4 regions of the Streptomyces sp. NPDC098101 genome follow, and region 1 is predicted to be linked to each of the others. Evidence: riboswitches for the same ligand, from Rfam matches in the RefSeq annotation. Region 1 holds a riboswitch; each other region holds the start of a gene.
What was found. Region 1 has a riboswitch for cobalamin ahead of ACIQVI_RS18995 (CoA-acylating methylmalonate-semialdehyde dehydrogenase). Riboswitches for the same ligand answer to the same signal wherever they lie in the genome.
Positions count from the first base shown of each region.

Region 2: it holds a riboswitch for cobalamin, as region 1 does, so the genes downstream of both, ACIQVI_RS17190 (ribonucleoside-diphosphate reductase subunit alpha) here and ACIQVI_RS18995 (CoA-acylating methylmalonate-semialdehyde dehydrogenase) in region 1, are expected to answer to the same signal.
Region 3: it holds a riboswitch for cobalamin, as region 1 does, so the genes downstream of both, ACIQVI_RS05580 (CbtB-domain containing protein) here and ACIQVI_RS18995 (CoA-acylating methylmalonate-semialdehyde dehydrogenase) in region 1, are expected to answer to the same signal.
Region 4: it holds a riboswitch for cobalamin, as region 1 does, so the genes downstream of both, ACIQVI_RS04075 (prenyltransferase/squalene oxidase repeat-containing protein) here and ACIQVI_RS18995 (CoA-acylating methylmalonate-semialdehyde dehydrogenase) in region 1, are expected to answer to the same signal.

Region 1 is NZ_JBIWAS010000004.1:84,268-86,427, reverse strand. It holds gene ACIQVI_RS18995 (CoA-acylating methylmalonate-semialdehyde dehydrogenase) at 1-1,176, opposite strand, end outside; cobalamin riboswitch at 1,387-1,572, opposite strand; gene ACIQVI_RS18990 (bifunctional 2-methylcitrate synthase/citrate synthase) at 1,633-2,160, opposite strand, start outside.
Region 2 is NZ_JBIWAS010000003.1:909,679-911,838, forward strand. It holds gene ACIQVI_RS17190 (ribonucleoside-diphosphate reductase subunit alpha) at 1-1,065, opposite strand, end outside; cobalamin riboswitch at 1,196-1,336, opposite strand; gene ACIQVI_RS17195 (GNAT family N-acetyltransferase) at 1,386-1,895, opposite strand; gene mctP (monocarboxylate uptake permease MctP) at 1,976-2,160, opposite strand, start outside.
Region 3 is NZ_JBIWAS010000001.1:1,365,853-1,368,012, reverse strand. It holds gene ACIQVI_RS05590 (FecCD family ABC transporter permease) at 1-404, shown strand, start outside; gene ACIQVI_RS05585 (histidine phosphatase family protein) at 463-1,032, opposite strand; cobalamin riboswitch at 1,157-1,319, shown strand; gene ACIQVI_RS05580 (CbtB-domain containing protein) at 1,359-1,586, shown strand; gene ACIQVI_RS05575 (CbtA family protein) at 1,601-2,160, shown strand, end outside.
Region 4 is NZ_JBIWAS010000001.1:1,012,652-1,014,811, forward strand. It holds gene ACIQVI_RS04075 (prenyltransferase/squalene oxidase repeat-containing protein) at 1-1,241, opposite strand, end outside; cobalamin riboswitch at 1,379-1,532, opposite strand; gene ACIQVI_RS04080 (SMI1/KNR4 family protein) at 1,623-2,160, opposite strand, start outside.

The sequences.
Region 1 (2,160 bases):
GACGCACAGCACCGGGCCGAAGATCTCCTCGCGGTGGATCCGCATGTCCGGGGTGACCCGGTCGAAGAGCGTGGCGCCCGCGAAGAAGCCGTCCTCGTGGCCGGGGAGGGTGAAGCCGCGCCCGTCGACGACGAGTTCGGCCCCCTCCTCCACGCCGATGTCGACGTAGCGGTCGACCCGCTCCAGGGCGTCCCGGCTCACCAGCGGCCCGAAGTCGGCCTCCGGGTCGTCGGAGCGGCCGATCCGGAGGGCGGCGACGCGCTCCTTGAGCGCGGCCACCAGCCGGTCGGCGGTCTCCTCGCCGACGGGCACGGCGACGGAGATCGCCATGCAGCGCTCGCCCGCCGAGCCGTAACCGGCCCCCACCAGGGCGTCGACGGCCTGGTCGAGGTCGGCGTCGGGCATCACGATCATGTGGTTCTTGGCGCCGCCGAAGCACTGGGCGCGCTTGCCGTGGGCGGCGGCCGTCGCGTAGATGTGCGCGGCGATCGGGGTGGAGCCGACGAAGCCGAGGGCCTGCACCCTGGGGTCTTCGAGGAGGGTGGTGACGGCCTCCTCGCCGCCGTTGACGACGTTGAGCACGCCCGCCGGGAGCCCCGCCTCCAGGAACAGCTCCGCGAGCCGGAGCGGCACGGACGGATCGCGTTCGGACGGCTTGAGGATGAAGGCGTTCCCGCAGGCCAGGGCGGGCGCGGCCTGCCACAGCGGAATCATCGCGGGGAAGTTGAACGGGGTGATGCCGGCGACGACGCCGAGCGGGCTGCGCAGGGAGTGCACGTCGATGCCTGTTCCGGCGTTGTCGGTGAACTCCCCCTTGAGGAGGTGGGGGATGCCCGCGGCGAACTCCACGACCTCAAGGCCGCGTTGCAGGTCGCCGTGGGCGTCCGCGACGGTCTTGCCGTGCTCGGCCGACAGCAGCCTCGCCAGCGTGTCGCGCTCGTCCTCGACGAGCTGGAGGAACCGCAGCAGCACGCGGGCGCGCCGCTGCGGGTTCCACGCGCCCCACTCGCGCTGGGCGGCGACCGCGTCCGCGATCGCGTGCTCGGTGTCGGCGCGGCCCGCGAGCGGGACGCGGGCCTGGACGGTGCCGGTGTTGGGGTCGTACACGTCGCCGAAGAGGCCCGACGTGCCGGCGGTGTGCTTTCCGCCGATGAAATGGGTGAGTTCACGGACCATGGGGGCCTGCTCTCGTCAGGTCGGATCCGGGGATGGCACGGCGGACCGCCGGCCGCACCGGGTGGGTGCGCCGAGGGGGAACGCCGTGGGACAGGGCGGCGCGGGGCCGCCGAAGAGCTAGGTGAGCGCGGGGGTCGCCGCTCGCTCCGCCGGATCACCAGGGTCGTGGGTACGGACCGGTGCCATGCGTGTCTGCTCCATCCTCGTGGACAACACGGAACGTTCCGCGGCCGGTATCCTGACTCCCGGATCCCCGCGTGCCGCCCGCCTTCCCGACAGACCTCGTCAGTGACGTGTGGACGGCGGCACGCTCCCCGGTCACAGTGGCGGGACCGTGCCGGATTCACACCGGCTTCCCTGCACCGCGGACCTTGTGCCACGAACATATAGTTGGACGTCCTAGTAAGTCCACCCCCTCATCCCGCCGGCGGGGCGTGTCGGACCGGCCGGCCCCCCTCACGAGGCCAGGGGCACCGCCCGCTGCTCCCTCCCCTCGTACGAGGCCAGGGGCCTGATCAGGGAGTTGTGGGCGAGCTGTTCCGTGATGTGCGCGGTCCAGCCGGTGATCCGGGACATCACGAACAGGGGCGTGAAGGCGGCCACGTCGAAGCCCATGAGGTGATAGGCCAGGCCCGCCGGATAGTCCAGGTTGGGATGGATGCCCTTGCGGTCCGCCACGGCGCGCCGCAGGGCCGTGTGCAGGGCGGCGAGCCGGGCCGTGTCCGGGTCGGCGGCGCGGGCCACGAGCCGGTCCAGGGCCGCCCGCATGATCGGCACGCGGGAGTCGCCGTGCTTGTAGACCCGGTGGCCGAAACCCATGATCTTCCGCCCGGACGCCAGCGCCCCGTCGAGCCACTCCCCGGCCCGCTCCGGTTCCCCGATCTCGTGCAGCATGTGCATCACGGCCTCGTTGGCCCCGCCGTGCAGCGGGCCCTTGAGGGCGCCGATCGCCGCGGTGACCGCGCTGTAGAGGTCGGAGAGGGT
Region 2 (2,160 bases), on a different contig from region 1:
CAGCGACCACTCGGCGTCGGCGTTCACGCGGCGCATGAACTCGTCCGGGATCCAGTGCGCCAGGTTCAGGTTGTGCGTGCGGCGCTGGTCCTCGCCCGTGTTGTCGCGGAGCTCCAGGAACTCCTCGATGTCCGCGTGCCAGGTCTCCAGGTAGACGGCGGCGGCGCCCTTGCGGCGGCCGCCCTGGTTCACGGCGGCGACGGAGGCGTCGAGGGTCTTCAGGAACGGCACGATGCCGTTGGAGTGCCCGTTGGTGCCGCGGATCAGCGAACCGCGGGCGCGGATGCGGGAGTACGAGAGGCCGATGCCGCCCGCGTGCTTCGAGAGGCGCGCGACCTGGTGGTAGCGGTCGTAGATGGAGTCCAGCTCGTCCTGCGGGGAGTCCAGGAGGTAGCAGGAGGACATCTGCGGGTGGCGGGTGCCGGAGTTGAAGAGCGTGGGGGAGGACGGCAGGTAGTCCAGTCGGCTCATCAGGCGGTACAGCGCGGCCACCTCGTCGAGCGCGCGGACGCTCTCGTCCTCGGCCAGGCCGCAGGCCACGCGCAGCATGAAGTGCTGCGGGGTCTCGATCACCTTGCGGGTGATCGGGTGGCGCAGCAGGTAGCGCGAGTAGAGGGTGCGCAGGCCGAAGTAGCCGAAGCGGTCGTCGCCGGCCCGGTCGATCGTGGCGTCGAGGCGGTCGGCGTGCAGCGCGACGAACTCGGCGGTGCGGTCGGCGATCAGGCCCTCGTGGTGCCCGACGGCGACCGAGGAGGAGAAGTTCACCGAGCCCTGGGAGGCGGCCTCGTCCGCGATGGTGATGGTGAGGAGCCGGGCGGCGAGCCGGGAGTACGCCGGGTCCTCGGCGATCAGGCCGGCGGCCGCCTCGGTGGCCAGCTCGCGCAGCTCCGCCTCGTCCGCGGCGGCGCTGCGGCCGCGGAGCGCGGCGGCGGCGACCCGGCCGGGGTCGGTGTCGGGGAGATCGGCGGTGAGGTCGGTCAGGGTCCGCAGCAGTACGGTCCCGGGGCCGTCGCTCTCGACCGCGGAAGCCTCGGCCGAAGCCGGATCGGCGGGCGCGATGGTCACGTGGGGGCTCTCCCTCGCTCGGCTCGGGGCCTCGGCGGGGGAAGGGCGGACGGGCGGGCGTCCACGCACGACGCACCGCGTCCACCGGCCCACTCCGCGAGGCCCGGACGTCTGTGGCACCCGGAACGGAAGGACCGGGCGCGCTGTCGGCAGGTGTTCGGACTCACTCCGGACGAAACCGCACGAAGTACACCGTTGCGGGACAGTTCCGGATTCGCGCCGGATTCCCCTGCGTCGACAGCGAGGACGAGCATACATGTGGGGGGCGCCGCTCGTGGCACCCCCCACATGTTGTGTCGCCCCCTGGACGGGACTTGGGCTCAGAACTCCAGGGAGTAGGTGCGCAGAGAGTGATCGGGGATCGGCTCCCAGTCCCGGTGAGGGGTGCGGACGAAGCCCATCCGCTCGTAGATCCGGTGCGCCGCGACCATCTCCGCGCCCGTGGAGAGCACGATCCTGGCGCACCCCGGGAGGGCCCTCGCCCGGTCGACACAGGCCCGTACGAGCGCCTCCCCGACGCCCCGGCCGCGGGCCTCCCGGGCGACCGCGAGCATCCGGAACTCGGCCTCGCCGGGCACGGCGATGTCGGCCCACGGGGTGCCGCCGCGGGCGAAGGTCACCCCGCCGACGATCCGCCCCGCCGCGTCCCCGGTGTCCTCCGCGACGAGGACCTCGCTCTCCCGGGCCCGGCGCGCCGTGTCCCGCAGCACCGCCAGGTAGGAGTCGTCCGCCCCGTGCGCCAGCAGCCCGTCGTCCAGATAGGTGCGCCCGGTCAGCTCGCCGAGCACCTCGTACTCCTCGGGCCGTACCGCCCTGATCGTGAAGTCCATGGGGGAAAGTGTGCCCGCCGGGAACGCGACGGGGCCCGGGGCCTCCTGGCGGAGGTCCCGGGCCCTGCGTGCCGGTGGCGTCAGTGGGTGGGGACGGTGACCTTCTCCATCTCGGTCTTCACGCCCGGGTCGCCGGCGTCGGCCGTGTAGTCCGACGGGGAGGTCTCGTCGATGCCCTCGGGGGCCTTGACGGCCTTGAGGACGAAGGTGAGGACGACGGTGACCAGGACGTTGAGGACGAAGGCGGTGAGGCCGATGTAGCCGA
Region 3 (2,160 bases), on a different contig from region 1:
CGGTGCTGCTCGTCTGCCTGCCCCTGGCGGCGCTCCTCGCGCGGCCGCTGAGCATCGGTGAGATGGGCGACGACCTCTCCACCGGTCTGGGCGCCCGCCCGGACCGGACCGCGACGGCGGCGGTCGCCCTGTCGATCGTCCTGTCGGCGGGCGCGGTCAGCGTGGCCGGTCCGATCGCCTTCGTCTCCCTGACGGCGCCGCAGATCGCCAAGCGGGTCACCCGCAGCGGCGGGCCGCAGCTCGTCATGTCGGCCCTGCTCGGCGCCCTGCTCCTGGTCCTCGCGGACCTCGCGGCCCAGCAGCTGCCGTTCTTCGACGACCTGCCGGTCGGCCTGTACACGATGGCCGTCGGCGGGGTGTACCTGGGCTATCTGCTGCTGCGGGAGTGGAAGCGGCCCGTCTGAGGCGGGTACGGCGGGGAGGGGGAGGACCACCGGGTGATCCTCCCCCTCCCCGTTTGCGTCATCCGGTGAACGGCTCGCCGACGCGCAGGTTCCAGCGCCCGCTCCGGCCGCTGAGGTGGACGGCCGTCAGGGGGCGGACGTCCAGGCGCCGGGCGGTCGCGTCCGGCGCCCCGAGGGCGTGGACCGTCGCCGCGCGGACGACGTCGGGTTCGACGACGGCCGTGACGCGCCCCGACCCCTCCCGGAGCGCGTCGAGCCAGGCCCCGACCCGGACGCGCAGGTCGCGCAGGGACTCCCCGCCGTGCGGCGCGGCCTCCGGGTCGGACAGCCAGGCTGCCAGCCCGGCCTCCTCGGCGGCGGCGACGTCTTCGAGGGTCCTCCCCCGCCACCGGCCCATGGCGCAGCCGGCCAGGCCCGGCGCCGGCTCGGCCCGCAGGCCGAGGGCCCGGGCGGTGCCGAGGCAGCGCGCGGACGGCGAGGCGTACGCGCGCGTGGCGGGGTCCACGGCGGCCGCGAGGGCTTCGGCGCGGGCACGTCCCGCCGGGTCGAGGGGGCCGTCGTCGTCGAACCGGACCTCGCGCAGCGCGTCGTTCGTGGCGGGCGGGACGAGGGTCAGCCGGACTGTCATCGGGATCCTTCTCGGTCGGCGCCGGCACGGGGCGGCGGAGCGGTCCCCCGTACGGTACGGGCCCCGGGGAAGCGGGCGTTCCGCCCGGGGGCGCGCGGAAGGTGATCCAGGCCTCACGCCCTTAACAATGTCCACGTCACGCGGTACCGTCAGGCGACATTTGAACAGCGTGACGACGGCGATACGGAAGTCCGGTGGGAACCCGGCACGGTCGCGCCACTGTGTGCCGAGGCCTTCCCGGGCAAGGGGGGCCGCGGCGAGTCAGACCCGTGGACCGTCGTCCTGCACCACCGTTTGGGACGCGCGTTCCCGCAGGAGGTTTCATCATGGCCGAGGCTGCCGTCTCCGCTGCCGTTTCCCCCCCTTCCGTCGCCGTACCGGCTCCGCTGCCCGTGCGGGCCGTGCTGCCCTGGGCCTTCTTCGTCGGCCTCCTCGCGCTGATCGCCCTGTACTTCGTGGGCGCCGAGCAGGGTGCCACCTCCCTCTTCGCGGGTTCCGACGTGCACGAGTGGGTGCACGACGGGCGCCACCTGCTCGGCTTCCCCTGCCACTGAGAGGCGATCAGCACATGCACGCCTCGACTGTGAGAACCCTGTTGATCCGCGGCATGATCGCGGGTCTGATAGCCGGTCTGTTCGCCTTCGCCGTGGCCTACGTCGGCGGTGAGCCCTCCGTGGACGGCTCCATCGCCGTGGAGGAGGCCCAGGCCGCCCAGGAGGCGGCCCACGCCGGGCACGGCGGCGCGGAGGCCGAGGAAGAGGAGGAGGTGGTCAGCCGCTCCGCGCAGTCCACCTTCGGCCTGGCCACCGGCGTCCTCGTCTACGGAGTGGCGCTGGGCGGCGTCGCCGCGCTCGCCTTCTCCTTCGCGCTCGGCCGCATCGGCCGGTTCAGCCCGCGGGCCACCGCGGCGCTGACCGCCGCCGCGGCCTTCACCACCGTCTACCTGGTGCCGTTCCTGAAGTACCCGGCGACGCCGCCGGCCGTCGGCAACCCCGACACCATCGGGAAGCGCACCACCCTGTTCTTCCTGATGATCCTGCTCAGCGTGCTGCTCGGCGTCGGCGCGGTGATCCTCGGCCGCCGTCTGGCGCCGCGCCTGGGCAACTGGAACGCGAGCCTGGCCGCCGG
Region 4 (2,160 bases), on a different contig from region 1:
CCGCTGGGCGTGCCCGACGGCGTACCGCTCGGATCGTCGGTCGGCGTACCGGTCGGCGTACCGGTCGGGTCGCCGGTCGGATCCGGCCCCGGCCCCGGTTCCGCGAGGCCGATCTTCGCGAGCGGGACCTGCGCCAGCGCGAGCACCGCCTGCGCCGTGGAGCGGCGCCACTGGTCGCGCTGGAACTCGCCGATGCCGTCGGCCCGCGCCCCGGCCAGCGCGTCGTCGTCGTAGGCGAGGGCGCCGGCCTCCGCCGAGGCGGCACCCCCGTCGGCGGCGGTGATCCGGCGGGCCTCGATCCAGTCGGCCGCCTTGTCGGCCTCCGCCTGGTGACCCGTCGCCGCCAGCGCCTGGCCGCCGAGGCCCGTGCTGTTGGCGTTGGGGAAGGAGGTCGGCCCCGAACCGGTCAGGGAACCGTCCTCGTGCTGCACCTCCGCCAGCCAGTCGCCGCCCTTCTTCGCCGCCTCCGCGGCGCCCGGGGCGCCGTCCTCGGCGGCGGCGAGCAGCGCCTGCACGGCCATGGAGGTGGAGTCCGGGTCGAGCACCGCGGCGTCGCCCTCGGCGTCGCAGTCGCCGGTGACCTCGACGCCGTCGCCGCCGAAGCCGTGGGGGTAGAGGCGGAACCCGCCGGCCGCGCACTGCTGGTCGATCAGGAAGTCGACGGCGCTCTGCGGCACGTCACCGCTGCGCGCGAGGCCGAGCACCGCCAGGGACTGGCCGAAGGTGTTGCTGCTGTCGCCGCCCTCGACGACCTTGTCCTTCAGCCGGCCCTCCTCCAGCCCTTTCTCCGGGCCGGCGAGGAGGTCGAGCGTCTCCCGGCGCAGGTCGTACGCGCCGAACGCGCTCGGGTCCTCCCCGGAGATCACGGCCGCGTACAGGAGCTTGGCGGTGGCGCCGGAGATCCGCTGGCCGGGCTCTCCCCAGGTGTCGTAGCTGTTGTAGTCGCGGACGTGCGCCTTGAGCGTGTCGACGACCTCGTCCGCCGCCGCCTCGTCGACGCCCGTCGCCTCGAGGGCGATGAGGGTGTCGACGGTCAGCCCCCAGTCGTACATGCCGGGGGAGAAGCCGGGTATCGCGCCGCCGTCGAGTTCGCCCGCCTGCCAGCGGGCGGCGGCCGCGGCCGCGTCCTCCCTCGGAGCGGCGGCGGCGCCGGGGCTGAGGGCGATCGCGCCGACGGCGAAGAACGAGCCGCAGACGCCGAGCACGGCAGCGAGCTTGACCGGTGGTCTGACGCCGACCATGGCACAGATCCCTTCGACAAGGGGTCGGCAACAGCCTCCCGGGCCTTGTCGCAGGAAGGGGCCGCGCGCGGTCGTGGACGATCGCGTCGGATTCCAGAGGCAGTTACCGGGCTCCGCGCTGCAGACCATGACAGTGAGAAGCAGTTCACCCACGCCATGGGCATTCCGACTCGCGGCAAGTGGTGCTCCGCCGCTCACGGTTGCAGGTCAGCGCCGGATTCGCACCGGCTTCCCCCATCGCGTGGGCATTGAGTTGTCGTCCGCTCACGAGCGGAACGGCCGCATCCTATGTACGGACACACGAAACTCGCCAGCCGTGCCCGGTGCGTTTCACGCCACATCCGCCCCTTACCCCCGCCGCCCCCGTTCGACGGCGGTACGTCAGCCGGCCAGGTCCGCGGCGAGGTCGTCGCGCCAGCGCGCGGACAGCCGCCGGTTCAGGACCGTGGCCGCCGCGTCCGGCAGGGGCAGCAGCAGGAACTCGCGCAGTGCCCCGGCCGCCGAGTCCCGTACGGCCCACGCGGCGAGGTCGGCCCCGGTGACGGGCGCCGGGTCCGCTCCGCGCCGGGCCGCGTCCAGCAGCCCCCGTGCGGCCCGGGTCTCCGCCGCGAGGGTCCTCATCCGCAGGTCGAGGGCCCCGTCGGCCGGGAGGTCCACCGGCTCGTTCCGGAGGATCCGCTCCAGCGCCCGCGCGATCTCCGGGTGGGCGTCGGCGCCGGTCTCGGACGCCAGCCGGGCGAGCTGGGCCGCCATCGCGGAGCGCAACCGCTCCGGGGGCGTCCGGTCGACGAGCCCGGCGAGGTCGACGTCACGCACCGAGGAGACCGGGTGCCGCTCCGGCGGGAGGTCGTCGAGGACCGGCAGCAGCAGCGCGCTCGCCAGCGGCTCGTCGCCGTCCGCCGCCGGATCCCAGACGATG